Regions from separate parts of the Streptomyces sp. NBC_00080 genome, predicted to be linked through region 2. Evidence: riboswitches for the same ligand, from Rfam matches in the RefSeq annotation. Region 2 holds a riboswitch; each other region holds the start of a gene.

Region 1 (9,931 bases), 5.4 Mb from region 2:
TACGACGCCGTCCTCGAAGCTGCGCTTCTGGGTGTAACCGGCGTCCGTGAACACCTTGATCATCTTGTTGTTGGCGGGGAGCACCTCGGCCGCGAAGCGGCGGATGCCCCGCTCGCGCGCCACGGCCGCGATGTGCTCGAGCAGCGCGGAGGCGACGCCCCTGCCCTGGTGGGCGTCCTGGACGAGGAACGCGACCTCGGCCTCGTCGGCAGGCGCCGAGGCGGCCATGCCGTCGGCACCAATGCGGTCATAGCGTACGGTGGCGATGAACTCGCCGCCGACCGTGGCCGCGAGTCCCACCCGGTCCACAAAGTCGTGGTGCGTGAAGCGGTGGACGTCCTTGTCGGACAGGCGCGGGTAGGGCGCGAAGAAGCGGTAGTACTTCGACTCGTCCGAAACCTGCTCGTAGAAGCTGACCAGGCGCTCGGCGTCATCGACGGTGATGGGGCGGATGCGCGCGGTGCCGCCGTCGCGCAGCACCACGTCGGCCTCCCAGTGGGCGGGGTACTCGTGCCGGTCCGACGCGCTCTGCATGGGGCCCAGAGTACGGCTCGCGTACGACAACGGCGCGAGGCAGTCTGTGGAGGACATTCGTCGGATCGAGGCCGCGATCCGACGACCACGTCGGGAGGGGACACACGACCCCTCCCTCACACGCTTCACGTGTGGAACACTGGTCTAGACAACCTGAACACTGAAGGGCAGCATCACATGGCTGAGCGCCGCGTCAACGTCGGCTGGGCCGAGGGCCTTCACGCCCGCCCCGCTTCCATCTTCGTCCGGGCCGCCACGGCCGCAGGTATCCCGGTGACGATCGCCAAGGCCGACGGCAACCCCGTCAACGCGGCCTCCATGCTGGCCGTTCTCGGCCTGGGCGCCCAGGGCGGCGAGGAGATCGTCCTCGCCTCCGAGGCCGACGGCGCGGACGCCGCCCTCGACCGTCTGGCGAAGCTGGTCGCCGAGGGTCTCGAGGAGCTCCCCGAGACCGTCTGAGCGCGCCGCCCCCTTTGCGCCTGAGCCGCCGCCGCACTCGCGGAGGTGGTTGCGCGCCCTCGGGGGTGCTCAATTGACGGGGGCGGTGTTCGTCGCTCCAAAGGTGCCGTCCCGCTAAACCCCGAAGGGCTCGTCCGAATTATCGGGCGAGCCCTTCGCATTTCCCTTTACGGGCAGCAGAAATAATCCCCCGCGAATTATCCCCTCTTTGTATACGGCCCTCGTGTTAATGCCGCAGACCCGTCATGTTTACGGGAGGTTGCGAAGTCCTCACACGGTCGGCGCGCTCGGGGCCGCCGGAAAAGCGCAGCCGGTGCGCGCCCGTCGCGCGCTCGGTGTGCAGCGCCGTGATCGCCCGCGCACGCTCGCCGTCGCCGCGCGCCACCGCATCCACGATCGCGCCGTGCTCCGCCCAGGACTCCACGGGGTTCGCCGGAGCCTCCACCGCGTACATCCAGGCGATCTTGTGGCGCAGCTGGGTGAGCATCGACGTCAGGGCCTGGCTCCCGGAGGACTGGGCGAGCGTCTCGTGGAACCAGCCCCCCAGAGAGCGCAGATCCTCGCTGTTGCCCCGCCTGGCCCGCTCCTGGCCCAGCCGGACGAGGCCGCGCAGCACCTTCAGATGGGCCTCGGTGCGCCGCTGGGCGGCCCGGGAGGCGCCGAGCGGCTCCAGGAGCATGCGCATCTCCAGCAGGTCCGCGGCCTCCTGCTCGGTCGGCTCCGCGACGCACGCGCCCGCGTGCCGCCGCGTGACGACGAAGCCCTCGGCCTCCAGCGTGCGCAGCGCCTCTCGGACGGGGACGCGGGAAACGCCGTAGCGGCGGGCGAGGAGTTCCTCGGTGAGGCGGCTGCCGCGCTCGTAGACACCCGCGACGATGTCGTCCCGAATGGCCGTGCACACCGAGTGCGCCGGAATACGCATGACGGACCTCCGCCTTAATCCCCGTGAAACGTCGACGATTGACGTGTGTTCCGTGACTCTATTGCAATGGGCGGGGATTTCCGATGGCGGGCCGGAATCCAGGGATATTTTTTGGACAGCAGGGCCTCGAAAACGGCGAAAGCCCCGGCCGGGAGGGCCGGGGCAAGACGATCTGTCGCCGTGGGTCGTCAGACGTTCACGCCGTGCGTGCGGAGGTAGGCGACCGGATCCATGTCCGAGCCGTACTCCGCGGTGGTGCGGGCCTCGAAGTGCAGATGCGGGCCGGTGACGTTGCCGGTGGCGCCGGACAGGCCGATCCGCTCGCCCGGGGTGACCGTCTGGCCCACCGACACCGCGAGGGACGACAGGTGACCGTACTGGGTGTACGTCCCGTCGTGCATCTTGATGACGATCTGGTTGCCGTACGACCCGCCCCAGCCGGCCTCGACCACGGTGCCGGAGCCGACCGCGTGCACGGAGGTACCGCTCGCGGCGTGGAAGTCGATGCCGGTGTGGCTGCCGGAGGACCACAGCGAACTGCTGGCCTGGTAGCCGGTGGAGACGTAGGAACCGGCGATCGGCAGCACGAAGGTGTTGAGGCGCTTGCGCTCGGCCTCGCGGGCGGCACGCACGCGTGCCTCGCGCTCCTCCACGGCCTTCTTGGCGGCGGCCTGCCGGGCGGCCTCCTCGAAGGCCGCGTGCTTCTGCACGGCGACCTGGTCGTCGATCTGCTCGACGACGGACTCGCCGGCGGTGACCACGGGGATCAGCCCGGTCTGCTCGGGGGTGGGCTCGGCGGCGAAGGCCGGGGTGGAGGCGACCGTGGCCATGACACCGGTGGTGGTGAGCGCCGCGATGCCCGCCGCGCGGACGCTGGTGCGCTGCATCCGGCTGGGCCGACGGTGCTTCCCGGTGGCGCAGGTGAACGCCATGAAGTTGGGGGTGTCCTTTCCTTCCCTCTCGCCTACCGGGTTAGCTGACGGGTTCGGAGCAGGAAGGTCTCCTACGGACCCCCTCGCGTTCACGCGCGGGCGTCCGATTCACCCCAGGGACTTCACAAGTGGGTCCCCGGCTCCCCTGGCTCGCGCCGTACGGGGACTCGGCGATGACTGTCCGGTGCCGCGGCTGCGGCGCACTGCCTGACGAACAGCCCGGATGACGCTAAGCGGCGCGGGTTTCAATCCTCAAACGGATCCCGGTTTTTGTAGCGCATCCCACAGGGCAGACGGGCAACCTCCGCCTCAATTCGGACATACGGAGGCCCTGGTGACGCTTTCGTCGACCAGGGCCCCCACACGCGCGTGCCGTTGCCGGGAACTACTCCGCGGACACGACCTTCACCTCGCCGATGCCGAGGGCCTCGACCGGCTCCTTGATCTGGGCCGCGTCACCGACGAGGACGGTCACCAGCCGGTCCACCGGGAAGGCGTTCACGGCCGCCGCGGTGGCCTCCACCGTGCCGGTCGCGGCGAGCTGCTGGTACAGCGTGGCCTGGAAGTCGTCGGGCAGGTGCTGCTCGACCTGGTCCGCCAGCGTGCCGGCGACGGCCGCGGCGGTCTCGAACTTCAGCGGGGCCACACCGACCAGGTTCTGCACGGCGACGTCACGCTCGGCGTCGGTCAGCCCCTCGGCGGCGAGGGTGCGCAGCACCTTCCACAGGTCGTCCAGAGCGGGGCCGGTGTTCGGGGTGTCGACGGAGCCGCTGATGGCGAGCATCGCGGCGCCCGAGCCGTCCGGGGCGGACCGCAGCACCTGCCCGAACGCGCGGACACCGTAGGTGTAGCCCTTCTCCTCGCGCAGGACACGGTCCAGCCGGGAGGTGAGGGTGCCACCGAGGCAGTACGTGCCGAGCACCTGCGCGGGCCACACGCGGTCGTGCCGGTCGGCACCGATCCGGCCGATCAGCAACTGCGTCTGCACGGCGCCCGGACGGTCCACGATGACGACCCGGCCGGCGTCGTCGGCGGTCACCGGCGGCACGGGCCGCGGCTGGGCCGAGGAGCCCGTCCAGGCACCCAGGGTGTCGCCGAGGAGCACCGCCAGGTCGACACCGGTGAGGTCGCCGACGACCACGGCGGTGGCCGTGGCGGGACGGACGTGCTTGTCGTAGAAGGCGCGTACGGCGGCGGAGTCGATCTTCTCGACCGTCTCCGCGGTGCCCTGGCGCGGCCGCGACATCCGCGCGGTGGCCGGGAACAGCTCCTTGGAGAGCTCCTTGGCGGCGCGCCGGGAGGGGTTGGCCAGCTCGTGCGGGATCTCGTCCAGGCGGTTGCGGACGAGGCGCTCGACCTCGCTGTCGGCGAACGCGGGGGCCCTGAGGGCGTCGGCGAGCAGACCGAGGGCCTTGGACAGGCGCGAGGCCGGCACTTCGAGGCTCAGCCGGACACCGGGGTGATCCGCGTGCGCGTCCAGGGTGGCGCCGCAGCGCTCCAGTTCGGCGGCGAACTCCTCGGCGGAGTGCTTGTCGGTGCCCTCGGAGAAGGCCCGCGCCATGATCGTGGCGACGCCGTCGAGGCCGGCCGGTTCGGCGTCCAGGGGCGCGTCGAGGAGGATCTCCACGGCGACGACCTGCTGGCCGGGACGGTGGCAGTGCAGCACGGTCAGGCCGTTGGCCAGCGCGGTGCGCTCGGGCGCCGGGAACGCCCACGGCTTGGCCTCGCCCGCCCTGGGCTGGGGGTGGAAGTCCATCGTGGCGAGCTCGGTCACCGGGCCGCCTCCTCGTTCTCGTCCTGGTCGGCGGGGGCTTCGGCGGCGGTCGGCTCGTAGACGAGCACCGCGCGGTTGTCGGGGCGCAGGCGGGCCTTGGCGATCTCCTGCACCTCCTGCGGCGTCACGTCCAGCACGCGCTGGACTGCGTTGAGGGCGAGCTGCGGGTCGCCGAACAGGACGGCGAACCGGCACAGTTCGTCGGCGCGGCCGGCGACCGTGCCGAGCCGGTCGAGCCACTCGCGCTCCAACTGCGCCTGGGCGCGCTCCATTTCCTCGGCCGTGGGGCCCTCCTCGGCGAACCGGGCGAGCTCCTCGTCGATGGCGGCCTCGATGACGGGCACCTCGACGTCACCGGACGTCTTCACGTCCAGCCAGCCCAGGGAGGGCGCTCCGGCGAGCCGCAGCAGGCCGAAGCCGGCCGCGACGGCCGTACGGTCACGGCGCACCAGCCGGTTGTAGAGGCGGGAGGACTCGCCGCCGCCGAGGACGGTGAGCGCCAGGTCGGCGGCGTCGCACGCACGCGTGCCGTCCTCGGGCAGCCGGTAGGCGGCCATCAGCGCGCGGGCCGGCACCTCCTCCTCGACGATCTCGCGCAGCTGCTCGCCGATGACGTCGGGCAGCCCGCCGTCACGGGGCGCGGGCTTGCCGTCGTGGCCCGGGATCGAGCCGAAGTACTTCTCGACCCAGGCGAGGGTCTGCTCCGGGTCGATGTCACCGACCACGGAAAGGACCGCGTTGTTGGGCGCGTAGTACGTGCGGAAGAACGCGCGTGCGTCCTCCAGGGTCGCCGCGTCCAGGTCGGCCATCGAGCCGATCGGCGTGTGGTGGTACGGGTGGCCGTCCGGGTAGGCGAGAGCGGTCAGCTTCTCGAAGGCCGTGCCGTAGGGGACGTTGTCGTAGCGCTGACGGCGCTCGTTCTTGACGACGTCGCGCTGGTTCTCCATCGACTCGTCGTCCAGCGCGGTGAGCAGCGAGCCCATGCGGTCGGCCTCCAGCCAGAGGGCGAGCTCCAGCTGGTGGGTGGGCATGGTCTCGAAGTAGTTCGTGCGCTCGAAGCTGGTGGTGCCGTTGAGCGAGCCGCCGGCCCCCTGGACCAGCTCGAAGTGTCCGTTGCCCTTGACCTGGCCGGAACCCTGGAACATCAGGTGCTCGAAAAGGTGAGCAAGACCCGTACGCCCCTTGACTTCATGGCGTGAACCGACGTCGTACCAGAGGCACACCGCCGCGACGGGGGTCAGGTGGTCCTCCGAGAGCACCACGCGCAGGCCGTTGGCCAGACGGTGCTCGGTCGCTGTCAGGCCCCCGGAGCCTGCCTGGGCTGTGGCCGTGTGACCCATGGGCATGTACGTCCCTTCCGATCGCGGACGCGGTCGTCGAAACCGCGGTTTTCCTGCCGGTCCTGCCACTGTATGCAAGCGTGCGGACGGTCCGCGAAGTTCCCGGACGACATACGCCGAGAGCGAGATCGCGTAGCCTGCGGGCAGCCGTGGAGGAGATGCCTCTGCGTTCGGGCCGGACGGCCGACGCCGGGTCCTCGCCCGCGCTGTCAGTGCCACGGTCCACAATGGTCCGCGTCAGATCCCGTATCACGCCCCAGCAAGGAGCCGGCAGCGATGGCCCGCCGCAGCACGAAGACCCCGCCGCCCGACGAGTCGTTCGAGGAGCGGATCCTCGACATCGACGTCGTCGACGAGATGCAGGGCTCCTTCCTCGAGTACGCGTACTCGGTCATCTACTCCCGCGCCCTGCCGGACGCCCGTGACGGCCTCAAGCCGGTGCACCGCCGCATCGTCTACCAGATGAACGAGATGGGCCTGCGCCCGGAGCGCGGCTACGTGAAGTGCGCGCGGGTCGTCGGCGAGGTCATGGGCAAGCTGCACCCGCACGGCGACGCGTCGATCTACGACGCCCTGGTGCGCATGGCCCAGCCCTTCTCCATGCGGGTGCCGCTGATCGACGGCCACGGCAACTTCGGCTCGCTGGGCAACGACGACCCGCCGGCCGCCATGCGGTACACCGAGTGCCGCCAGGCCCAGGCGACGAGCCTGATGACGGAGTCGATCGACGAGGACACGGTCGACTTCTCGCCCAACTACGACGGCCAGGAGCAGGAGCCGGTGGCACTGCCCGCCGCCTTCCCGAACCTGCTGGTCAACGGCGCGTCCGGGATCGCGGTCGGCATGGCCACCAACATGCCGCCGCACAACCTGGGCGAGGTCATCGCGGCCGCCCGCCATCTGATCCGCTATCCCGGCGCGGATCTGGACGCCCTGATGAAGTACGTTCCGGGCCCCGACCTGCCGACCGGCGGCCGGATCGTCGGCCTCTCCGGCATCCGCGACGCCTACGAGAACGGCCGCGGCACGTTCAAGATCCGCGCCACGGTGTCGGTGGAGACCGTCACGGCCCGCCGCAAGGGCCTGGTCATCACCGAACTGCCCTTCACCGTCGGACCCGAGAAGGTCATCGCCAAGATCAAGGACCTGGTCGGCTCGAAGAAGATCCAGGGCATCGCCGATGTCAAGGACCTCACCGACCGCGCGCACGGTCTGCGCCTGGTCATCGAGATCAAGAACGGCTTCGTGCCGGAGGCCGTCCTGGAGCAGCTGTACAAGCTGACCCCGATGGAGGAGTCCTTCGGCATCAACAACGTGGCGCTGGTCGACGGCCAGCCGCTCACGCTGGGCCTCAAGGAGCTCCTGGAGGTCTACCTCGACCACCGCTTCACCGTGGTGCGCCGCCGCAGCGAGTTCCGCCGCAGCAAGCGCCGCGACCGGCTGCACCTGGTGGAGGGCCTGCTGACGGCGCTCGTCGACATCGACGAGGTCATCCGGCTGATCCGCTCCAGCGACAACAGCGCGGAGGCGAAGCAGCGCCTGATGGAGCGCTTCTCGCTGTCGGAGATCCAGACCCAGTACATCCTGGACACCCCGCTGCGCCGGCTCACCAAGTACGACCGCATCGAGCTGGAGGCGGAGAAGGAGAAGCTCAACGAGGAGATCGCCGAGCTGACCCGGATCCTGGACTCGGACGCGGAGCTGCGCAAGCTGGTCTCGGCCGAACTGGCCTCGGTGGCCAAGAAGTTCGGCACCGAGCGCCGTACGGTCCTGCTGGAGTCGTCGGGTACCACGGCCACCGCCGTGCCCCTCCAGGTCGCGGACGACCCGTGCCGTGTCCTGTTGTCCTCCACCGGCCTGCTGGCCCGCACGGCGAACGGCGAGCCCTTCACGGAGAACGCCGAGGACGCCGAGGACGGGGACGGCAAGCGCACCAAGCACGATGTGATCATCTCGGCGGTGTCGGCCACCGCGCGCGGGGAGATCGGCGCCGTCACCTCCTCGGGCCGCCTGCTGCGGATCAACGTCGTCGACCTGCCGCAGCTCCCGGACACGGCCTCCGCGCCGAACCTCTCGGGCGGCGCCCCGCTGGCGGAGTTCGTCTCCCTGGAGGGCGATGAGACGGTGATCTGTCTGACCACGCTCGACGAGTCGTCCCCGGGGCTGGCCATCGGCACGGAACAGGGTGTCGTCAAGCGGGTCGTGCCCGACTACCCGACCAACAAGGACGAGCTGGAGGTCATCACCCTGCGGGACGGCGACCGGATCGTCGGTGCCGTCGAACTGCGTACCGGCGAGGAGGACCTGGTCTTCATCGCCGACGACGCCCAGTTGCTGCGCTATCAGGCCTCGCAGGTGCGTCCGCAGGGCCGCGCGGCGGGCGGCATGGCGGGCATCAAGCTCACCGAGGGCGCGAAGGTCATCTCCTTCACGGCCGTGGACCCCGCGGTGGACGCGGTGGTCTTCACGATCGCGGGCTCGCGCGGGACCCTGGACGACTCCGTCCAGACGACCGCCAAGCTCACCCCGTTCGACCAGTACCCGCGCAAGGGACGTGCCACGGGCGGTGTGCGCTGCCAGCGGTTCCTGAAGGGCGAGGACTGCCTGTCCCTGGCCTGGGCCGGTCCCGTCCCTGCCAAGGCGGCGCAGAAGAACGGCCTGCCGGCCGAGTTGCCGGAGATGGACCCGCGCCGTGACGGCTCGGGCGTGTCGCTGACGAAGACGGTCTCGGTGGTGGCCGGGCCGGTCTAGGCCTCGGCCTCCTGGAAGGCCTCGTCGTCGGGGGCCTGAACGTAGCGCAGGACGCCCCACATGCCGTGCTCGTCGGCGTGTGGGGCGTCGTCCTTGCACGCCTCGAGTTCCTTGCCGAGGGCGGCGGCGTCGATGCCGGATCCGATGAGGACGAGCTGGGTCAGGCGGGCGTCGGCGGCCGGCCAGGGCTCCGGGTAGAAGCGGAGAAAGCGCCCGACGGCGTGCACGGCGTACCGGTTGGCCGGGTCGTGCGGACCGAGGTCGACATACCCCTTGATGCGGTACAGCCCCTCGGGCCTGCTGTCGAGGAACTCCATCAACCGGCGGGGGCCGAGGGGTACTTCGGAGGTGAAGGAGAGGCTGTCGTAGGAGCTGTGGAGGTGGTCGGCGCGCTCGTCCCCGGAGTGGTCGTGCAGGTCGTCGAAGGAGAGCTGCCCGACACGCTCCTCGCCCGGCCGGCAGTCGAAGAGGAACTCGGGGTCGACACGGCCGTAGGTGGCGGGGACGACGGCGGCCCGGTCGGTGAGGGAGCGCACGAGCCCGAGGACCCGGTCGGCGTCGGGCGCACGGTCGAGCTTGTTCACCACGACGAGGTCGGCGAGGGCGAGGTGCCGGTCGATCCCGGGATGCTTCGTCCGGGTCTCGTCGAACTCGGCGGCGTCGACGACTTCGACGAGCCCGCCGTAGACGATGCCGGGGTGCTCACTGGCCAGCACCATCCGCACGAGTTCCTCGGGCTCGGCGAGACCGCTGGCCTCGATGACGATGACATCGATGCCGGCGGCCGGATCGGCGAGCCGTTCGAGATACACGTCGAGTTCGCCCGCGTCGACGGCGCAGCACAGACAGCCGTTGCCGAGGGAGACGGTGGAGTCGCCGAGCGCACCGGCCACGGCCATGGCGTCGATCTCGATGGCGCCGAAGTCGTTGACGATCGCCCCGATGCGGCTGCCGCCGCTGCGGTGCAGGAGATGGTTGAGCAGGGTCGTCTTGCCGGAACCGAGGAATCCGGCGAGTACGACGACCGGGATCTGCTGCGGACTGCGGCTCTGCGACACGTGCGACCTTTCCGAAACCTACGCGTGCACCGGCGCGCGGCCCGGGCGCGCGTACGAGGATTGAATGCCGCCCCAGGATACGAGCCGTGGGAATGACCGCGAAGTGAACGATTGTTAGCAGCACCCGCGGGGCAGACCCTGGGCAAGGCGCCCGGGCGTGC
Region 2 (9,931 bases):
CGGACCGGGCACGCGGGGGAGGCGTTCGACGCGCTGCTGGCCGGGGCGGTACGTGCGGCCGGGCCGCGGCTCGCGCCCGGTGACCCGCCCCCGGGACGGGCCGGCTCCACGGCCCGTCCCGCCGCCTCCTCCGTCACCTCCCCGGTCGCCTCGCACGAGCCGGTCGCCTCGCACGAGTCCGGCGAGGCGGCGGGCTCCGTCCCCGCCGCCCCCGTCGCCCACCTCCTGGCCCGAGCCGCCGAGGCCGCCGTCTACACCGGTGATCTGCGCCGATGCCGTGAAGCGGCCCTCGTCGCAGGGCAGTCGGGCATCGACCCGCCCGGTGTGCTCGGCGGGATCGCCGCGGCCGTCGACGGGCGGTACGAGGACGCGCGCAACCTGCTGGAGGCCACCGCCGGACGGTGCGGTCCGGGCGGCGACCCCACCCTCCTTCTGCACGCGGGGATCGCAGCCCTGATGCTCGGCGACCACACCCGCGCCGCCACCGCCACGGTCCGGTCGGCCGCCGCAGCCCGCGCCCGGGGCGTCACCGCCGCCGTGTCCCAGGCCATGGAGTTCCGCGCCTACGCCGACTTCTGGACCGGCCGCCCACGCGCCGCCGAGGCCGCCGCGCTGGACGCCCTGCGGCAGGCGTACGCCACCGGACAGGACAACGGCGCCTGCCATCTGCAGGCCGCCCTCGCGATGTTCGCCGCGCTCACCGGCGACGAGGCCCTGTGCCGGGAGCGGGCAGCGGCCGCCCGCTCCTACGCCCTCGCCCACGCCCTGGGCCTGCCCGCCGCCCTGGCGCAGTGGGCGCTCGCCTTCCTCGACCTCGGCTCCGGCCGCTTCGACGCCGCCGCGGCCCGGCTGCGCGCCCTCGCCGCCTCGGGTCCGGGCCACGGCCACCGGGCCATCCGCCACCTGGCCACCCCGCACTATGTCGAGGCCGCCGTCCGCACCGGCGAGACCCGCGTGGCGCGCGCCGCGCACGCCGACTACGACCGCTGGGCCCGCGCCGTCGGCAGCGCCGACGACCTGGCCCTCAGCGCCCGCTGCCGAGCCCTGCTCACGCCGGGCGCCGACGCCGTCGAGCACTACCGCACGGCCCTCCGGTTGCACGCCGAAGGAACCCGAGCCTTCGAACGGGCCCGCACCGAACTGCTGTTCGGCAGTGCACTGCGCAGGCTGCGCCGACGCACCGAGGCCCGCGACCGGCTGCACAGCGCGATGGAGGCGTTCGAGTCCTTCGACGCCCCGCACTGCGCCGAGAGCGCCCGCGCCGAACTGCGCGCGCTGGGCGCCCCGGCGGCCCCCGGTCGCGGCGACCGGCGCCCGACGGTCCACCTGACCGCCCAGCAGCTGCTGGTCGCCCGGATGGCGGCCGACGGCGCCACGAACCGCGAGATCGCCGCCCGCCTCGCCCTCAGCCCCCGCACCATCGACCACCATCTGCGAGGCGTCTTCACCCGCCTAGGCATCCGCTCCCGCATCGAACTCGTCCGGCTGCTCGCGGACGCGGACGGCGGTTAGACCCCGGAACCGGTCCGCTGCCGGAAGGCCTCCGCCTCCCACGTCCCGTCCAGCCGCGGAGCCAGCCAACCGGGCGCCACGGTACGGAAATCGCCGGGCGCGAGAGCGCCGGCACCCGACGGCAGCGCCCCCAGCAGCGGGGCCCCGGCCACCTCCGGAAGATCCGCGACATTGCAACGCGAGGCCAGATCAGGGGAGTCGGGCCAGCTGCCGATCACAACCCCCAGCAACTCCACGCCGCGACGCCGCAGTTCACGAGCCGTCAGTTCCGTCGTGTTCAGCGTACCGAGGCCCGCCGAGGCCACCACCAGCACCGGCGCCCGCAGCAGCTGCGCCACGTCGGCCAGCGTCCCGCCCGCCTCGTCGAACCGTACGAGCAGCCCGCCCGCCCCCTCGACGAGCACCAGGTCGTGCCCGGCGGCCAGTTTCTGCGCCGCCTCCGCCACGTCCTGCGGCCGCACCGCAGCCAGGCCCGCCCTGCGCGCCGCCGTCGCCGGAGCCAACGGCTCGGGAAAACGGGCCACTTCGGCGGTCGTCACCGTGCCCGCGAGCCTGGCCACCTCGTCGGCGTCACCGGACTCGTCCGCCCGTACGCCGGTCTGCGCGGCCTTGAGGACGGCCACCGTCCGCCCCGCCGCGAGCGCCGACGCGGCGACCGCGGCCGTCGTGACGGTCTTGCCGACCTCCGTGCCCGTCCCCGTGATCACCAGGATCGGCATGTTCATCCCTCCCGCGCCGCGGCACACACCGCGCGCGCGATCCGTGCCACGTCCGCGTCACCGGTGACGTACGGCGGCATCGTGTAGATCAGGTCGCGGAACGGCCGCAGCCAGACACCCTCGCGCACCGCGGCCCGGGTGGCGGCCGTCATGTCCACCGGGTGGTCGAGCTGGACGACACCGATCGCGCCGAGGACCCGGACGTCCCGGACGCCCGGGATCTCCGCCGCGGCGGCGAGGCCGTCCCGCAGCCCCGACTCGATCCGTTTGACCTCGGCGAGCCAGTCCTGTCCGAGCAGCAGCTCGATCGAGGCACAGGCGACCGCCGCGGCGAGCGGGTTGCCCATGAACGTCGGCCCGTGGGCCAGCACCGGCACCTCGCCCCGCGAGATCCCGTCGGCCACCCGGGACGTGCACAGCGTCGCCGCCATCGTCAGATAGCCGCCGGTCAACGCCTTGCCGACGCACATCACATCCGGTGTCACCGCGGCGTGCTCCGCCGCGAACAGCGCGCCCGTGCGTCCGAACCCGGTCGCGATCTCGTCGAACACCAGCAGCACGTCGTGCGCGTCGCACGCCTCGCGCAGCACCCGCAGATAGCCGGGGGAGTGGAACCGCATCCCGCCCGCGCCCTGCACCACCGGCTCCACGATGACCGCGGCCAGTTCGTCGGCGTACCGCCCGATCGTCTCGCGCAACAGGTCGGCGTACGCCTCCTCGAACTCCACCGGAGGCGGGTCAACGAAGACCTGCCGGGGCAGCACCCCGGTCCACAGGTCGTGCATCCCGCCCTCGGGATCGCACACGGACATCGGCTGCCAGGTGTCGCCGTGGTAACCGCCGCGCCAGGTCAGCAGGCGTCGCTTGGCCGGGCGGCCCAGCGAGCGCCAGTACTGGAGGCACATCTTCACCGCGACCTCGACCGACACCGAGCCGGAGTCGGCGAGGAACACATGTTCCAGACCGTCGGGCGACATGTCGACAAGGAGCTTCGCCAGCCGTACGGCGGGCTCGTGGGTGAGCCCGCCGAACATCACATGACTCATCCGGCCCAGCTGCTCGCGCACGGCCTCGTTGAGCACCGGGTGGTTGTAGCCGTGGATCGCCGACCACCAGGACGCCATGCCGTCGACCAGATCGCCCGAGCCGTCCGCCGGCCGCAGCCGTACCCCGCTCGCCGACTCCACGACGAGCGGTTCGCCCCGGCCGGGCATCGGACCGTACGGATGCCACACATGGCGCCGGTCGAGCTCCAGCAGCTCGGGCACCCCGAGCCGGTCCGGCTCAGGCATTGGGCGCGAGATCGGTACCGGCGCCACGCCGGCGCACGGCGACCAGGTCCGTACGGGCCTCGCCGACCGCCGCGACCGGGGCCGCGGCCGGAGTCGACGCCGGAGCGGACGCCGGGGCGGAGCCGCACACACCGCCGCCGGTGTGCGAGCCGCAGCCCGCGTCCCCGTGCGAACCGCACCCGGAGTCCTCGTGCGAGCCGCAGCCACCGCCCTCGTGGGAACCGCAGCCCCCGGCCGCCGCCGTCGCACGGTGCTCGGGCAGGGTGACCTGTTCCGCGCCCTCCACCTCGAATCCCGCGTCCGCGATCATCTCCAGGTCGGCCTTGCCTGCCTGGCCCTCGGTCGTGAGGTAGTCGCCCAGGAAGATCGAGTTGGCCAGGTGCAGGGCGAGCGGCTGCATCGTGCGCAGATGGACCTCGCGGCCGCCCGCGATGCGCACCTCGACGTCCGGGCACACGAACCGCACCATCGCCAGGATGCGCAGACAGCGCTGCGGGGTGAGGTTCCACTCCTTGGCGAGCGGGGTGCCCTCGACCGGGATGAGGAAGTTCACCGGAACGGAGTCCGGGTCCAGCTCGCGCAGCGAGAAGACGACGTCCACCAGGTCCTCGTCGGACTCGCCCATGCCGGCGATCAGGCCCGAGCACGCCGACAGACCCGCCGCGTGCGCCTTCTGCACCGTGTCCACCCGGTCGGCGTACGTGTGCGTGGTCGTGATCTCCCCGTACGTGCCCTCGGACGTGTTCAGGTTGTGGTTGTAGGCGTCGGCGCCCGCCTCGCGCAGCCGTTCGGCCTGGCCGTCGGAGAGCAGACCCAGACAGGCGCAGACCTCGACGCCCTCGTTCTGGTCCTTGATCGCCTTGATGGTGCCGGCGACCCGGTCGACGTCGCGGTCCGTCGGACCACGCCCGGACGCCACCAGACAGACCCGCTTGGCCCCGCCGGCCAGCCCGGCAGCCGCCGCCTGCGAGGCCTCTTCCGGCTTGAGCCAGGTGTACTTCAGGATCCCGGCCGTGGAGCCGAGCCGCTGGGAGCAGTAGGAGCAGTCCTCGGGGCACAGCCCCGACTTGAGGTTGACGAGGTAGTTGAGTTTCACCCGTCGCCCGAACCACTGCCGGCGCACCCGGCCGGCCGCGGCCACCACGTCCAGCACGTCGTCGTCGGAAGTGGCCAGCACGGCCAACGCTTCCTCGCGGGTCGGCAGCTCGCGCCGAAGCCCCTTGTCCACCAGCGTGTTCAGCAGGTCCATGAGAGCCGATCCTGTCCTACGCACCCGCTCCGGGCCAAGGTAGGGATCACACAACACACCGGGTTCGACGTGTGGGTATTGCCACACCGTGGGTGGGCGGTCGGGCCGCTAGTGTCTGTCCGCTACCTACAAAAGCCCGGAGGACCCATGGCGTTCGGCTGGATCGACGAGCAGGCGGAGCTGCGGCGCCGGGCCGGACTCGTACGGACACTGAGGCCCCGCCCGGCCGACTCGCCGCTCCTCGACCTGGCGAGCAACGACTACCTGGGCCTCGCCCGCCACCCCGAGGTCACGGAGGGGGCCGCGGCGGCCGCCAGGACCTGGGGAGGCGGCGCCACCGGCTCCCGGCTCGTCACGGGCACGACCGAGCTGCACGGAGAGTTGGAGCGGGAGCTCGCCGAGCACTGCGGCTTCGAGGCGGCCCTCGTCTTCTCCTCCGGATACGCGGCCAACCTCGCCGCGGTCACCGCGCTGGCCCCGCACGGTTCGCTGATCGTCTCCGACGCGGGCAACCACGCCTCGCTCATCGACGGCTGCCGGCTGGCCCGCGGCACCACCCAGGTCGTCGGGCACGCCGACCCGGACGCGGTGCGCAAGGCGCTCGGCACCCACGACGGCCCGGCCGTGGCCGTCTCCGACACGGTCTTCTCCGTCGACGGCGACGCCGCCCCGCTGGCCGCCCTGGCGGCCGCCTGCCGGGAGTACGGCGCCGGACTGGTCGTCGACGACGCCCACGGGCTCGGTGTGCTGGGGGACGGCGGCCAGGGCGCTCCGTACGCGTCCGGTCTGGCGGGCGCCGACGACGTCGTCGTCACGGTCACGCTGTCCAAGTCGCTGGGCAGCCAGGGCGGCGCCGTGCTGGGGCCCGCGCGGGTGATCGAGCATCTGGTGAACGCGGCCCGGACGTTCATCTTCGACACGGGCCTGGCCCCGGCGGCGGCGGGGGCGGCGCTGGCCGCCCTGAGGCTGCTGCGCCGGGAGCCGCAGCGCGCGGCACGCGCGCGTGCGGTGGCGGGCGAGCTGCACGCGCGCCTGACGGCCGCGGGCCTGGCAGCGGTGCGTCCGGACGCCGCGGTCGTCTCCGTGCGTGCGCCGTCCCCGGAGGGGGCCGTGCGCTGGGCGGCGGACTGCCGGTCGGCAGGCCTGGCCGTGGGCTGCTTCCGTCCTCCCTCCGTGCCCGACGGCATCTCACGCCTCAGGCTGACCGCGCGTGCGGACCTCTCCGGGGCCGAGCTGGAACGCGCTGTACGGGTGATCGGCGAAACACGACCATGAGTCGGCGTGACACGGCCGTGGACCGCCTCTGACTACTGCGGTGCGGTCAGCGGACCGGCGCGACCTTCGAGAACACGGCGGTGAAGCCCGACCAGCTCTCGGGGGAGAAGAGCAGGGCGGGTCCGGCCGGGTCCTTGGAGTCGCGAACGGCGAGCAGGCCGGCCCAGGGGCCGGAGGCCGGCCGGGCCGTCTCCACACAGTTGTTCGCTCCCGTGCTGTAGCTGCTGCGCAGCCATCGCACATCAGGGAGTCGGTCGGGATCGGTACTGGAAGGTACGTTCCGCGGTGGTGCGGACATGGTGCCTCCTTACGCGCCGTCGGCTATCGCGGCGATGTAATCCGATGAGTCCCCGGGCGAAAGGGCATGCGCCCGAAGGGCGTTGAAGGCCTCGGTGTAGGCCTGGAGGTCTTCTTTCCGTTCGAGATAGAGGCTACTCGTCAAGTGGTCGAGAACAACCACATCCAGATCAGAAGTGCGCGAAAATGAGAAGATAACGAAAGGGCCGGTTACCCCGATATGCGCTCCGGCGGCGAACGGCAGTACCTGGAGCCGAACTTGGGGCAATCGGGCGGCTTCCACGAGCCGACCGAGCTGTCGTGCCATCACCTCGGGCCCGCCCACCTCCCTTCGCAGCACCGCCTCGTCCAGTACGGCGCTCAGTTCCAGCGGCGGCTGCGCGCGCAGCACGTCCTGGCGGGCCAGCCGCACCTCCACCAGGGTGTCGAGCTGATCCTCGGCGCCGCGCTCCACGGATGCCCTGGTCACCGCGCGCGCGTACTCGGGCGTCTGCAACAGCCCCGGTACCACCGTCGTCTCCAGGGTGCGCATCGCACTCGCCTGCGACTCCAGACTGATGAAGTCCCGGTAGGTGGGCGGCAGCACCCCGCGGTAGGCGTGCCACCAGTGGTCCCGGCCGCCACTGCCGTCGTCGCCCGCCAACGCCAACATCAGCTCCCGCAGTTGCGGATCCGCCACACCATAGGTGTCGAGGAGTAACCGCACATCGGCCGGTTTCGATCCACTGATACCGGTCTCGATGCGGCTCACCTTGGACTGGTGCCAGCCCACGAGCCGGGCCGCCTCACCACTGGTGAGGCCCGCCTGGGCGCGCAGATTGCGCAGTTCGGCGCCCAGCTTCCGGCGGCGCACCGCGGGACCGTGCTGCATGGGCTCCTCCTTACTCCTATCGGGCCGACCAAATACGCTCTGCCGTCGCAGAGTTCACCGCATTGGGCGACAGATATATGCATATCTCGGTGGATCCCACCCGTGACCGGCGCGGTAATGGCAGTCTGGCGAAGAAGCACCAGTCCGGGACCGTACTCGAACCATCCGCACCGTGTCGGGCTCCCGGTCCCGTGGGAAAGGGTCGACGTCGCCATGGCAGATCACCTGGAAGCATCCGTCACTCTGCCGAGCGATCCCGCCTCGGTCTACGCTGCTCGCGTATTCGTGGCGGGCGCCCTCGGGGAGTGGGGTCTGCCGGCGGACGCGGAGCTGGCCGACGCCATCCGGCTGATCGTCTCGGAACTCGCCACCAACGCCGTACAGCACACCTTCGGCCAGTCACCCACCTTCACGGTGGACCTGGCCCTCGACCGTGACGAACACCTGCGCGTCGGGGTCACCGACAGCCACCCGCGCTTCCCCAAACGACTGCCGGCCGCCGTCCAGCAGGACAACGGCCGAGGCATGGTGATCATTCGATGGCTGACCGCGGAGTGCGGCGGCAGGCTGAGAGTGCGGCCCACCCGGGAGGGCGGCAAGACGGTCACCGTCGAGCTCCCGTGGGCCGTCCCGGCGGCGGAGCCGGTGGCCGGCGCCCTGGCGGCCCCGGCGGAGGGTGAGCTCCCGGGGCGGTGAAGGCGTGTCAGGACGCCCCCACCACCCCGGGAAACCAGCCCGTGACCCGGCCAGGCCCTAGCGGACCCGCCCGTACCAGACGCTCTTGGTCCAGATCTTCTGGAGCTTCACCACGTCGCCGGTCTTGGGCGAGTGCCAGATCTTGCCCTTACCCGCGTAGATCCCGACGTGGTAGACGTTCGAGCCCGAGTGGAAGAACACGAGGTCGCCTGCCTTGCGGCTCGACGCCTTGATGTGCTTCGTCTTGTTGTACTGCTGGGACGCCGTCCGCGGCAGGCTCTTGCCCGCCTTCTTGAACGAGTACAGCGTGAGCCCGGAGCAGTCGAACCTCTTCGGCCCGGTGGCCCCGTACTTGTACGGGGCACCCTTCTTGGAGGCCGCGATCTGGAGCGCCTTCGTCGCCGGTGTGGCGGCCGCGGCGTCGGGGGCGAGCCCCGGGACCACGACCGAGCCGCCCACGGCGGCGATGGCGAAAGCCGAGGCCGTACCGGCCCTGGCCATGAGCGACGGGACACGATTGAGCGCAGTCATGCGCAACCCTTCGTCAGCCGCCTGTGAAGGATGACCTGTCGGATTCGGGCTGGCGAAGTTGCCCGGCCGCTGCTGCGGCTTCACCCCAAGGGCTGCTCGGCCCGGTCATGGCGTGACCGTTCCGGCGACCCGTCGTGCTTGGGTCCTCCACTCCTGCCGATGCACTCCTGTCGACCGGTCATCCGGGCGGCGGCAGGACTCGGCGTCCGCCCGGACCGCCCCGCCTCTTGTGGCGGGGGCTTGTCGTCAGTCAGGGATCTTGGCTCACCGATGTCCGAAAATCCCAACGGAACCGGGGATTTGTGGGGTTACTCACCACTCACCCGTTCGGGTGGACACCCTGATGGGCGATCAGGTGTCAAGGCACCCCAGGGGCTCCCACCAGCGGTGGAGCCCGCTATTCCGCCCGAAGAGCGCCCTTTTGCGCAACCTCGCGGGGGTCGGGGGAGCAGTAGACGCTCCGCTGAACGGGGGTACCTCTTATGGGTCGTTTCAACTCCGGTCCGGTCGTCACGTCCTGGGCGCGAGCGGTCCGGACCGGAGGCGGGTCGCCCGGGTCAACTGTCGGAGAGCGGAGGCAGCGTGACACGCGCGGTACGGCGCTCCCCGTCCAGCACGCGCAGCGCCCGCGCGAGCGTCGGCGCGTGCAGCTCGCTCTCGCCCCGCTGGTGCATGAGCGTCAGCGCGTCGCGCAGCGCGGTCGCCTTGGTCACCAGCGCCTGGGCGGCGCGCAGTCCGCGGTAGGTGTCGCCGTGGTGGGCGGGATTGATCCGGCCGAGCATGTCGACCACGTCGAGATAACCGTCGATCAGCTCGGCCTCCGCGCGGGTCAGCGCGGGCAGTGGCGGCAGCTCGGGCACCATCGGCGGCTCACCTCCCGCCGGGCGCGCCGGCCGATGCCTTGCGGCTGGGGATGATCCCGTCCACCAGGCCGTACTCCACGGCCTCCTGGGCGGTGAGGAACCTGTCCCGCTCGATGTCAGCGGTCACCTGCTCCGGCGTCCGCCCGGTGTGCCGTACGAGCATCTCCTCCAGGCTGGCGCGGGTCCGGGCCAGCTCCTCGGCCTGGATCGCCAGGTCGCTCGCCTGTCCCTGGACGGGCTCGGGCAGGGACGGCTGGCGGATCGTCATCCGCGCGCCCGGCAGCGCGTACCGCTTGCCCGGCGTGCCCGCCGCCAGCAGCACCGCCGCGGACGAGCCCGCCTGGCCCAGGCAGGTGGTCTCCACGTCGCAGGTGACGTACCGGATCGTGTCGTAGAGGGCCGTCATCGCGCTGAAGGAGCCGCCGGGGGAGTTGATGTACAGCGCGATGTCCCGGTCCGGGTCCTTGTGCTCGAGGTACATGAACTGGGCCATCACGTCGTTCGCCGAGACGTCGTCGATCCGCGTCCCCAGGAAGACGATCCGTTCCTCCAGCAGCTTCGAGTACGGATCCATGGTCCGGTGCCCGAAGCTCGTGCGCTCGGTGAACTCGGGCAGGACATGGCGG
Region 3 (9,931 bases), 4.0 Mb from region 2:
ACGCGACCACGCCCCCTCGTACACGGGCAGCTCCCCGGTCTTCAGCGAGTCCTTGTACTCGGCCGCGCCCCGCCCCAGGTCGAGCAGGCCGATGCCCTCGGCGGCAGCGGACTCGGCCATCCGCAGATGCAGCACCAGGCCCGGCGAGAACTTCGCCAACTCCGGTTCGTACGCGGGAAACCAGCAGGCGAGGACGGTCGACGAACGCAGTCCGAAGTGCGCGGCGATCGGCCGGCCGCCGGCGTAGAGGACGGAGAGCGTGCCGGAGCACTCCGGCGCGCGGGTCCCGGAGAGCGCGTCCACGAGCCGGGAGATCCACTCCTGAGCGAACCGGTCCCGGCGGCCGGTCCTGCGGTACTGCGCGGACTTCCACGCCATGAGCGTGCGCAGCGCGGCCGGATCGCGCTCGTCGAACACGAACCGCACCTCCCCGACCTGGCGGCCGAGCCTGCGCTCCTTGGCCAGCGTCGTCTTCAGGAACTTCGGCGACTGGGCGCGCAGCACGGACTCGTAGGTCTCGTAACCCTTTTCGACGTCGATGACATAGGAGGCGTACTCCTCGGCCGCCTGCGGGACGAACAGCCCCTGCTCCGCCTCCAGGTTGTCGAAGGCGAAGCTCGACAGGCCGCACGCCCGCATCAGTTCGTCGGCGTTCAGCCCGAGACCCGGGGCCAGCACCGCGCCCTGCGCGTCCGAGACGCCGTACGCGAGGGCCTGGCCCTGTCCGAGCCGGCCCCGCTCGTGGGGCAGAAAGCCGACCGGCTCATGCCCCTCGTACACCACTGCCACCCGCGAGCGTGGCCGTACCAGGCCCATGGCGTCGGTGAACTCCGGTTCCATGAAGGGGTTTCGCGGCAGCGTCGACGCGGCGCGCAGCGCGCGCCACCGCTCCCTCTCCCCCTCGCCGAGGTCCTGCGGCCTCAGCACACGAATGCGCCCACTGCTCAACCTGACCCCCCGATCAAGTCCCCCCTGGACACCTGGACGGTACCGGTCCACCCGGGCATCGCGGTAGGTAGCGTCGTATGTTGTTGCCAATCGGTGCAGAGGCCTTTAACCGTCCGCTACCCGGCTATGTGCCAGAAAGCCGTTTCATTGCGTCGGTCGGCAGCCACGCGTGAGCCAGGCGTACAAGGGGAGTTGGCAGAACCGGACAGGACTTGGACGTCGGCCGGTTCGCGTCGAACCCGGGGGGCCCGGGATCCGTATTCTCTGATCATGGCCGCACCCACCGCATATGCCGCGCGCACCGCGTACTCCCTCATCGCCACCGACCTGGACGGGACGCTGCTCCGGGGCGACGACACCTTCTCCGACCGGTCGCTCGACGCGCTCGCGCGGGTGGCGGCCGCCGGCGCACGCCACCTGGTGGTGACGGGACGGCCCGCGCCCCGGGTGCGCCCGCTGCTCGACCGGCTGCACAGCAGGGGGCTCGCGGTGTGCGGGCAGGGCGCGCAGTTGTACGACGCCGGCGCGGACCGTCTGCTGTGGTCGGTCACCCTTGACCGGGAGCTGGCCGAGACCGCGCTCGGCAAGATCGAGGCGGAGGTCGGGCAGCTGTACGCGGCCGTCGACCAGGACGGTGTCGACGGGCTGACGCTCATCGAGCCGGGCTACCGGATGCCGCACCCGACGCTGCCCGCCCTGCGCGTCGGCCGGCGCGACGACCTGTGGTGCGAGCCGATCAGCAAGGTGCTGCTGCGCCATCCCACGCTGTCCGACGACGAGTTGGCGTCGACGGCCCGCTCGGTGGTCGGCTCGCTGGCCACGGTCACCATGTCGGGGCCGGGCACGGTCGAACTCCAGCCCTGCGGGATCACCAAGGCGACGGGTCTGGCCCTGGCCGCCGAACACCTGGGGCTGCGGCCCGAGGACACCGTGGCCTTCGGGGACATGCCCAACGACATCCCGATGTTCGACTGGGCGGCCCGGGGCGTCGCCATGGCCAACGCCCATCCTGAGCTCAAGGCGGTGGCCGACGAGGTGACGACGTCGAACGAGGACGACGGCGTGGCCGTCGTCCTCGAACGTCTGTTTCCGTAACCGGCTACCGGCTACCGGCTACCGGCTACCGGCCGCCGAGCCCCGGGCCCCGGCGGCCGACAACCGGTGACCGGTGACCGGCCGGCGGGACGATCAGTACGCGCCGAACACGTTGTCGATCGAGCCGTAGCGCGCGGCCGCGTAGTTGCAGGCGGCGGTGATGTTCGCGACCGGGTCGTACGAGTCCCACGACGTGCCGCTGACGTGGTAGGCGCGGAAGGTCGGGTCGATGACCTGGAGCAGTCCCTTGGACGGGATGCCCGCGGCCGCGTTGGAGTCCCAGAGGTTGATGGCGTTGGGGTTGCCGGAGGACTCGCGGATGACATTGCGGTAGATGCCGTTGTACGTCCCCGGGATGCCGTGCTGCCCCATGACCTGGAGGGAGGCGCGGATCCAGCCGTCGAGGTTGTTGGCGTAGCCGAGGCTGGTGGCCGTGGAGACGGCCGGGGTCGCCGCGGAGGCGGTGGTCGCCCCGAGGACGGGGAGAGCGAGCACGGCCGCGCCGGTGGCGGCGACGGCGAGCGTGCGGATGAAACGGTTGCGGCGCGGCTGAGCGGCAGCGGGCATGTCGAATTTCCTCTCCGGCGCCTGCGAGGTGAGCTGTCGGGTTCGGGCGGGAGCTGCCCGGTCGCGTCCTGACGGTCGCGGCTTAACCCCAAGCCGTACGGTCTGTCCGAAACGCCTTGTGTGTCCAAGACATCCGGAAATTCCGTTTCGGCGACTTACCTGGTTCCCCCGCTCCTGCCGAGCGTTATCGATGGGTGTTCGGGCGGCGGCAGGATTCGGCGTTCCGCCCGACAGGCCGGGAACGTATGCGAGAGCACATGTCCGAAACAAGTACCGGATTCACAGATCACCCCTATTGACCTTGGTCTGTGGCCTATGAGGTGCTTGATCCTTTGTCGGTGCAAAGCTTCAACTTGCTTGAGGGGTGCGGAGAATCGGTGAAGGGTGAACCCGGACCGGATCTCCGCGGGCAGTGAGCCAACTCACCAGCGTTCACAAGAGCGGCGAAACGGGCATTAGCCCCAACTCATTGTTAAAGCACCGGTGCTGGGCGGCGGAGGGGGGTGTGACGGAATCGCCTTCCTTCGCGCCCGATGCGTCACGGGGGAAGGCTGGGGGGAATGCGTGATCGTCGTCACGTGGCGAGAGGGTCGGACGGGCGCGTCGGGTCGACGGGAGCCCCGCTCCGGGACATGAATCTCCAGTTCCCGGAAACTCTCTCCATGTCCGCTCATATGAGCTGATCAAAAACATATCGGGCGTGATCCGATGGCGCCTGGCCTGCGGGGGCCTCCCGGGCGAGTCCATTCGAGCCCGCGGGACGTGGGGGCTATCGGTGATCGAAACGTGACCGGATACGCTGACTTGAGTGATGGCAGAGACCTATCGACAAACCGCGTAATCGCCAGTAGACACCAGCAGACAGGAGACCCCTCGTGACCGTCGTCGGGCCGTTCGGGCTGAGCGTGCGGGACCAGGCTCTGGAAGCCGATGTCCAGGCCGGATTGGCGGCTGTCGAGGAAGGCTTGCTCGAGGCCACCAAGAGTGCGGTCCCGTTCATCACGGAGGCCGCCCAGCACCTCGTACGCGCGGGCGGGAAGCGGTTCCGGCCGCTGCTCGTGGTGCTCGCGTCACAGTTCGGGGACCCGTACGCGCCGGGTGTGGTGCCCTCGGCCGTCGTGGTGGAGCTGACCCACCTGGCCACGCTGTATCACGACGACGTGATGGACGAGGCGGCCGTGCGGCGCGGGGTGTCCAGCGCGAACACCCGCTGGGGGAACTCCGTCGCCGTCCTCACGGGTGACTTCCTCTTCGCGCGTGCCTCCCACATCCTGGCCGACCTCGGGCCCGAGGCGGTGCGGGTACAGGCGGAGGCGTTCGAGCGGCTGGTCACCGGGCAGATCCTGGAGACGGCGGGGCCGACGGACGGGCGGGACCCGGTCGACCACTACCTCGACGTGCTCGGCGGCAAGACCGGCTCGCTGGTGGCCGTGGCCTGCCGCTTCGGGGCGATGATGTCCGGCGCCGACGAGACGGTCGTCGACGTGCTCACGCAGTACGGCGAGCGGCTCGGTGTCGCCTTCCAGCTGGCGGACGACGTCCTGGACATCGCCTCCGACTCGCACGAGTCGGGCAAGACGCCGGGGACGGACCTGCGCGAGGGCGTTCCCACGCTGCCCGTGCTGCGGCTGCGGGAGCGGGCGGCGCGGCTGTCGCTGCCCGAGGACATCGCGCTGTGCGAGCTGCTGGACTCCGACCTGACCGACGACGCCCGGCACACCGAGGCGCTTCAGGCGCTCCGGGCCCACCCGGCGCTGGAGCAGGCCCGCCGGGACACCGTGCGGTACGCGAAGGAAGCGCGGTCCGCGTTGGCGCCGTTGCGGGAGTGCGACGCGAAGGCGGCGCTGATGGAACTCTGCGACGCGGTGGTCCACCGGGCGGGCTGACCCCGGGACCCCTACGGGTCGGATGCCGCCTCGTCACCTTCGTGTCATACCGCAGGCGTATGTGGAGTTGAGCCCTCGGGTTGACGCTTCCCCATGGCTGATTTGGTCAGATGGGAACCACGGAAAACACCACTCCTCACCGATTCGGGTGAGAATGGCGGCTTGGGGTGGGGACGTTCAGGCGTGAGATGACCAGCCGCCGCCGACGACGGAGGTAAGGCACACATGGCACCGAAGGCATCCGACGACACCACGACCGGCGGGGAGTCGACCGGCGCGGAAGCCGACGACCTGCGCCTCGGACGGCGCAAGGCCGCACGGTACATCGTCCCGGTCACCGTGATCGGTGTGGCGGCGGCGACGATCGGGCTGGTCCCGGCGCTCGCCGACTCCGGCGACCCCGACCTGCCGAAGATCACCGCCCAGCAGCTCCTCGACAAGATCGCCGCTTCGGACGTGCAGCAGCTGTCCGGGACGGTGAAGATCAGCACCGATCTCGGGCTGCCCGACCTCGGCGGGCTGGAGAGCGGGCTCCTCTCGGGGGCCACCCAGGGCGGCGACGGTTCGTCCGCCGACCCGTCCACCAAGCTCACCGAGCTCGCCGCCGGCACGCACACCCTGCGCGTCGCCACCGACGGCCCGGACCGCCAGAAGCTCTCGCTGCTGGAGAACGCCGCCGAGTACAGCGTCATCCACAACGGCAAGGACGTGTGGGGGTACGACAGCGCCTCCAACGAGGTCTACCACTCGACCGCCGACGAGAGCTCCGACAAGGGCGCCGGCAAGGGCTCCGGCACGGCGGAGACCCCGGTCCCCGCGACGCCCAAGGAGCTCACCGAGGAGGCCCTGAAGGCGGTCGACGAGACGACCTCCGTGACCGTCGACGGCACCGTCCAGGTCGCCGGCCGTGACGCCTACAAGCTGCTGGTCAAGCCGAAGCAGTCCGGTTCCACGGTCGGCGCGATCAGTGTGGCCGTGGACGCGAAGACGGGCCTGCCGCTGAAGTTCACGCTGACCCCGGCGAGCGGTGGCGCCGCCGTCGTGGACGCGGGCTTCACCCAGGTCGGCTTCGCCAAGCCCGCCGCGTCCACCTTCGACTTCACCGCCCCCAAGGGCGCGAAGGTCACCGAGGGCGACGAGGCCGGGAAGAGCGCCCCCGGGCACTCGGGCAAGTCCGACGACCTCGCGAAGGACCTCGAAGGCGTCGAGGGCGTCGAGGGTGCGGAAGGCCTTGAAGGCCTCGACGGACTCAACGTCCTCGGCGAGGGCTGGACGTCCGTCGCCGTCTTCGACACCGGTGGCGAAGGAATGCCCTCGGGCGCGGAGGCCGGCGGCGACCTCGGCGGCTTCCTCGGCTCGTTCGGCGACAAGGTGACCGGCAAGTTCGGCTCCGGCACCGTCTTCTCCACCCGCCTGATCAACGCCCTGATGACGGACGACGGCAAGGTCTACGTCGGTGCGGTCACCAAGGACGCCCTGGTGAAGGCGGCGAACGCGGCGAAGTAGGCCAAGCGGCCGAAGCATGCCGCGTGGCCGCGTGGCCGCGTGGCCGCGTGGTGAAGTGATGACGTGATGAAGTGGCGGCGCGGGTGACGTAGGGCAGAGACCGGCCTCCGGACACCGGAGGCCGGATGAGCCGGAGGGGAAGGCCGATGGGGGAGCCAGCGCGGGAGCCCGTACGCGAGCCCGTGCCGGAGCCCGTACGCGAGCCGGAGTCGGAGCCGGAGTCCGTACGGGTGCCCGTGCCGGAGTCCGTACGGGTGCCTGTGGACGACGGCGCCGTCATCCACACCCGCGGCCTCACCAAGCGCTATCGCGGCGGACAGCTCGCCGTGGACGGCCTCGACCTGACCGTTCCGGCGGGCAGCGTCTTCGGCTTCCTCGGCCCCAACGGCTCCGGCAAGACCACCACCATCCGCATGCTGATGGGACTCATCGAGCCCACGGCCGGCGCGGCCCGTGTCCTGGGGCAACCCATGCCGCGGGCCGCGCGGGCCGTACTGCCCCACGTCGGGACCCTCATCGAGGGCCCCGCTCTCTACGGCTTCCTCTCCGGCCGCGACAACCTGCTCCGCTACGACGCCGCCGACCCGACCGCCGATCCGCGCACCCGGCGTGCGCGGGTCTCGGCGACGCTGGAGCGGGTGGGCCTGACGGCCGCCGCCGGCAAGAAGGCGAAGGCGTACTCCCTCGGTATGAAGCAGCGTCTGGGCCTCGCCGCCGCCCTGCTCCAGCCCCGTCGGCTGCTCGTCCTCGACGAGCCGACCAACGGCCTGGACCCGCAGGGCATGCGGGAGATCCGCTCGCTGATCCGGGAGCTGGCCGCGGAGGGCACGACCGTCTTCCTCTCCTCGCACCTGCTCGACGAGATCGAGCAGGTGTGCACGCACGCGGCGGTGATGGCACAGGGCCGGCTGCTCGTCCAGGGCCCGGTGGCCGACCTCGCCGCGGGAACACGCGGCCGACTGGTCGTGACGACGCCGGACCCGGCGGACGCGGCCCGGGTGCTGAAGGAGCAGGGGGCGGACGATGTCGTCCTCGGCGAGGACCGGGTGAGCGCCGAGGCCCCGCCCCCGGACCGGGATCTCGCGGACCTGAACGCCGCGCTGGTGTCGGCGGGGGTCCGCGTCCGCGGCTTCGCCGTCGAGCGGGCCTCCCTGGAGGACGCGTTCGTGGCTCTCACGGGGGAGGGATTCGATGTCGCGGGCTGACACGGTGGACGACCGGAACCGGACACCGGCATCGATGACGGCACCGGAACCGGCATCGACATCGGTGCGGACGGCGAACTGGACCTGGACCTTCGGGCTGCTCCGCAGCGAACTGCTGACCACCTTCCGGCGCTGGCGCACCCTCGCGCTGCTGGGCGTGCTGGCGGCCGTGCCGGTGCTGGTCGGGATCGCCGTGAAGATCGAGACGAGCGACGGCTCGTCCGGCGGACCCGGCGGGGGAGGGGGCGGTGGCGAGGGCCCGGCCTTCATCTCGCAGGTGACCAACAACGGGCTGTTCCTGGTCTTCACCGCGCTGGCCGTGACTCTGCCGTTCTTCCTGCCGATGGCGATCGGTGTCATCGCGGGCGACTCGATCGCCGGTGAGGCGAACGCGGGCACGCTCCGCTACCTGCTGGTCGCCCCGGCCGGGCGCACCCGCCTGCTGCTCGCCAAGTACGCGACCGTCATGATCTTCTGCCTGGTGGCCACGCTGGTGGTCGCGGTCTCGGCGCTGACGGTCGGGGCGCTGCTCTTTCCGCTGGGCGACCTGACGACGATCTCCGGCACCCGGATCGGCTTCGGCGACGGGCTGTTGCGGGCGCTGCTGATCGCCCTGGTCGTCGCCGCCTCCCTGACCGGCGTGGCGGCGCTCGGACTGTTCGTCTCGACCCTCACCAGCAGCGGCATCGCGGCGATGGCGACGACGGTGGGCCTGCTGATCACGGTCCAGATCCTCGACCAGATCCCCCAACTGCACGCCTTGCAGCCGTACTTCTTCTCACACCACTGGCTGTCCTTCGCCGACCTGATGCGCGAGCCGGTCTACTGGGACGACCTGGAGAAGAACCTCGGCCTCCAGGCCCTGTACGCGGCCGTCTTCGGCTCGGCGGCCTGGGCACGCTTCACGACGAGGGACATCACGGCGTAGACATCACAGCCTCAGGCATCACGGCATAGGCATCACGGCATAGGCGTCACGGCATAGGCGTCACGGCGTAGGCCTCGGGCGCAGGCCTCAGTGGGTTTCCCACAGGAAGCGCGCCGCCGGCGTCTCTCCCGCGAAGAACGTCTTCGCGCGGGTCAGCGCCTCCGTGTCCCTGAGGACGTCACCGGGCTTGCTGCCGTTGCCGAGCAGCACCCCGCCGAAGGACATCCCCATGTACGCGGCCGAGTTGTTGAGCGTCCCGACGAGCGGATCGGCGACCACGGGCTGGTCGTCGGCGAGCGCGGTGACGCCCCACAGGGTGCGCCCGGCGAGCGTCGCCCTGAAGTCGAGGCCGGGGGTGCGCAGCCAGCCCGACCAGTGGTCCAGGTACCGCTTGGTCTGGCCGGAGACCGAGTACCAGTACAGCGGGGACGCGATCACGATGTCCGTCGCGGCGAGCGTGGCGTCGAGCAGCAGCGCCGTGTTGCCCTCGGTGGGGCGGACGTGGTCGCTGTCGTGCCGCTGGTCCTCGAAGTCGGGCAGCGGGTGTCGGGCCAGGCTGATCCACGTCTGCTCGACATCGGAGGGCAACTGCTCGGCGGCCGCGCGGGCCAGCAACTCGGTGTTGCCGTCCGGACGGCTGCTGCCCAGCACGAACAGGAAGCTGCGACGGGTCATGATCCATCCCCCAGGTAGTCGGCGTACGAAGATAGTCTGCACCTGCATTATATGTGTACGCAAGTATTGACGCCCCGGCCTAGACGGATTGAGCGGCTCGGGCGGCCGCCAGGAGTGCCGTCTCGCCACCGTGTGCCGCGACCAGCTGCAGCCCCACGGGACAGCCGTCCGAGCCGATCCCCGCCGGGATGCTGATCGCCGGATGCCCGCTCAGATTGAACGCCCAGGTGAGCGCGGTCGAGTACCGATCGCCCGGGCCTTCGTGACCGTGCGCGGCGTTCGGCGTCGTCGGGGTCAGCAGCAGGTCGGCGCGGGCGAAGAAGTCGGCCAGCAGACCGTCGTTGAGGTTCCGGACGCGTTCGGCTGCGCGGAGGTCCGAGCCCGGGGTGCGCAGCGCGAGCCAGGCGGGTGCGGGGTCCGCCAGCCGCAGGGGTGCGCCGGAGGGCGGCGACAGCCGTACGACACCCGCCTCGGCGAGGCGTCCGGCGGCGGCACGGGCCAGGGCGAGCGGCTCCGGGTCGGGATCGGCGAAGCCGAGGTCGGCGGAGAAGACGGCGACCGGCGGGACACGACCCGGTGAGGGGACGGGGTGCGACCCCTCCCTCGGTGCCATGACCTGCCAGTACGCCTCGGCGTCCGCCGCGTGGCGTACGAGTACGCCGGGCGCCGCCAGCCCCGTACGGTCCCGGGCGGCCGGTGCCGATCCCTCCCCGGGCGGCGGTCGGCGGTTCGTGATCTTGAGGCCGATCACGCCACACCAAGCGGCCGGGATCCGCACCGAGCCCGCGCCGTCGCTGCCGGTCGCCAGCGGGACCAGGCCGGCGGCCACCGCCGCCGCGGACCCGGCCGAGGAGCCGCCCGGTGTGCGGTCGGCGTGCCAGGGGTTGACGGTCCGGCCGTGGGCGCCGAGGCCCCAGGTCTGCCAGGGGGTGCCGGGTCCCGGTACGGCCGTGGCCCCCACCGGCACGCATCCGGCGGCGATCAGCGGGCCCGCGGCGCGTAGCCCGTGACGCCCCTTCACGCCGATCGGCACCCCGGCCAGCGGCAGCCGCTCGCCCGCGGCGACCCGGGCGTCGACCGCACGCGCCCACGCCCGCGCCCGCTCCTCCCACACCTCGGCG

The links. A riboswitch is a leader RNA that binds a small molecule or an ion and turns the genes downstream of it on or off. The one in region 2 is predicted to bind cyclic di-AMP.
Positions count from the first base shown of each region.
Region 1: linked by a shared signal. The riboswitch ahead of OHU34_RS11280 (M23 family metallopeptidase) and the one ahead of OHU34_RS35860 (C40 family peptidase) in region 2 are both predicted to bind cyclic di-AMP.
Region 3: linked by a shared signal. The riboswitch ahead of OHU34_RS17740 (transglycosylase SLT domain-containing protein) and the one ahead of OHU34_RS35860 (C40 family peptidase) in region 2 are both predicted to bind cyclic di-AMP.

Region 1 covers NZ_CP108235.1:2,584,752-2,594,682, forward strand. The annotation lists gene OHU34_RS11265 (GNAT family N-acetyltransferase) at 1-534, opposite strand, end outside; gene OHU34_RS11270 (HPr family phosphocarrier protein) at 712-993, shown strand; gene OHU34_RS11275 (GntR family transcriptional regulator) at 1,220-1,915, opposite strand; gene OHU34_RS11280 (M23 family metallopeptidase) at 2,104-2,847, opposite strand; cyclic di-AMP (ydaO/yuaA leader) riboswitch at 2,862-3,030, opposite strand; gene OHU34_RS11285 (pitrilysin family protein) at 3,233-4,621, opposite strand; gene OHU34_RS11290 (pitrilysin family protein) at 4,618-5,967, opposite strand; gene OHU34_RS11295 (DNA topoisomerase (ATP-hydrolyzing) subunit A) at 6,238-8,712, shown strand; gene OHU34_RS11300 (GTP-binding protein) at 8,709-9,770, opposite strand.
Region 2 covers NZ_CP108235.1:8,008,048-8,017,978, forward strand. The annotation lists gene OHU34_RS35820 (LuxR C-terminal-related transcriptional regulator) at 1-1,512, shown strand, start outside; gene bioD (dethiobiotin synthase) at 1,509-2,231, opposite strand; gene OHU34_RS35830 (adenosylmethionine--8-amino-7-oxononanoate transaminase) at 2,234-3,523, opposite strand; gene bioB (biotin synthase BioB) at 3,516-4,772, opposite strand; gene OHU34_RS35840 (8-amino-7-oxononanoate synthase) at 4,920-6,047, shown strand; gene OHU34_RS35845 (DUF397 domain-containing protein) at 6,094-6,345, opposite strand; gene OHU34_RS35850 (helix-turn-helix domain-containing protein) at 6,355-7,215, opposite strand; gene OHU34_RS35855 (ATP-binding protein) at 7,429-7,911, shown strand; gene OHU34_RS35860 (C40 family peptidase) at 7,969-8,442, opposite strand; cyclic di-AMP (ydaO/yuaA leader) riboswitch at 8,446-8,657, opposite strand; gene OHU34_RS35865 (hypothetical protein) at 9,000-9,305, opposite strand; gene OHU34_RS35870 (ATP-dependent Clp protease proteolytic subunit) at 9,313-9,931, opposite strand, start outside.
Region 3 covers NZ_CP108235.1:4,000,536-4,010,466, reverse strand. The annotation lists gene OHU34_RS17750 (GNAT family N-acetyltransferase) at 1-927, opposite strand, end outside; gene OHU34_RS17745 (HAD family hydrolase) at 1,219-2,043, shown strand; gene OHU34_RS17740 (transglycosylase SLT domain-containing protein) at 2,137-2,610, opposite strand; cyclic di-AMP (ydaO/yuaA leader) riboswitch at 2,614-2,841, opposite strand; gene OHU34_RS17735 (polyprenyl synthetase family protein) at 3,486-4,496, shown strand; gene OHU34_RS17730 (LolA family protein) at 4,722-6,002, shown strand; gene OHU34_RS17725 (ATP-binding cassette domain-containing protein) at 6,149-7,207, shown strand; gene OHU34_RS17720 (ABC transporter permease) at 7,242-8,135, shown strand; gene OHU34_RS17715 (flavodoxin family protein) at 8,223-8,810, opposite strand; gene OHU34_RS17710 (amidase family protein) at 8,890-9,931, opposite strand, start outside.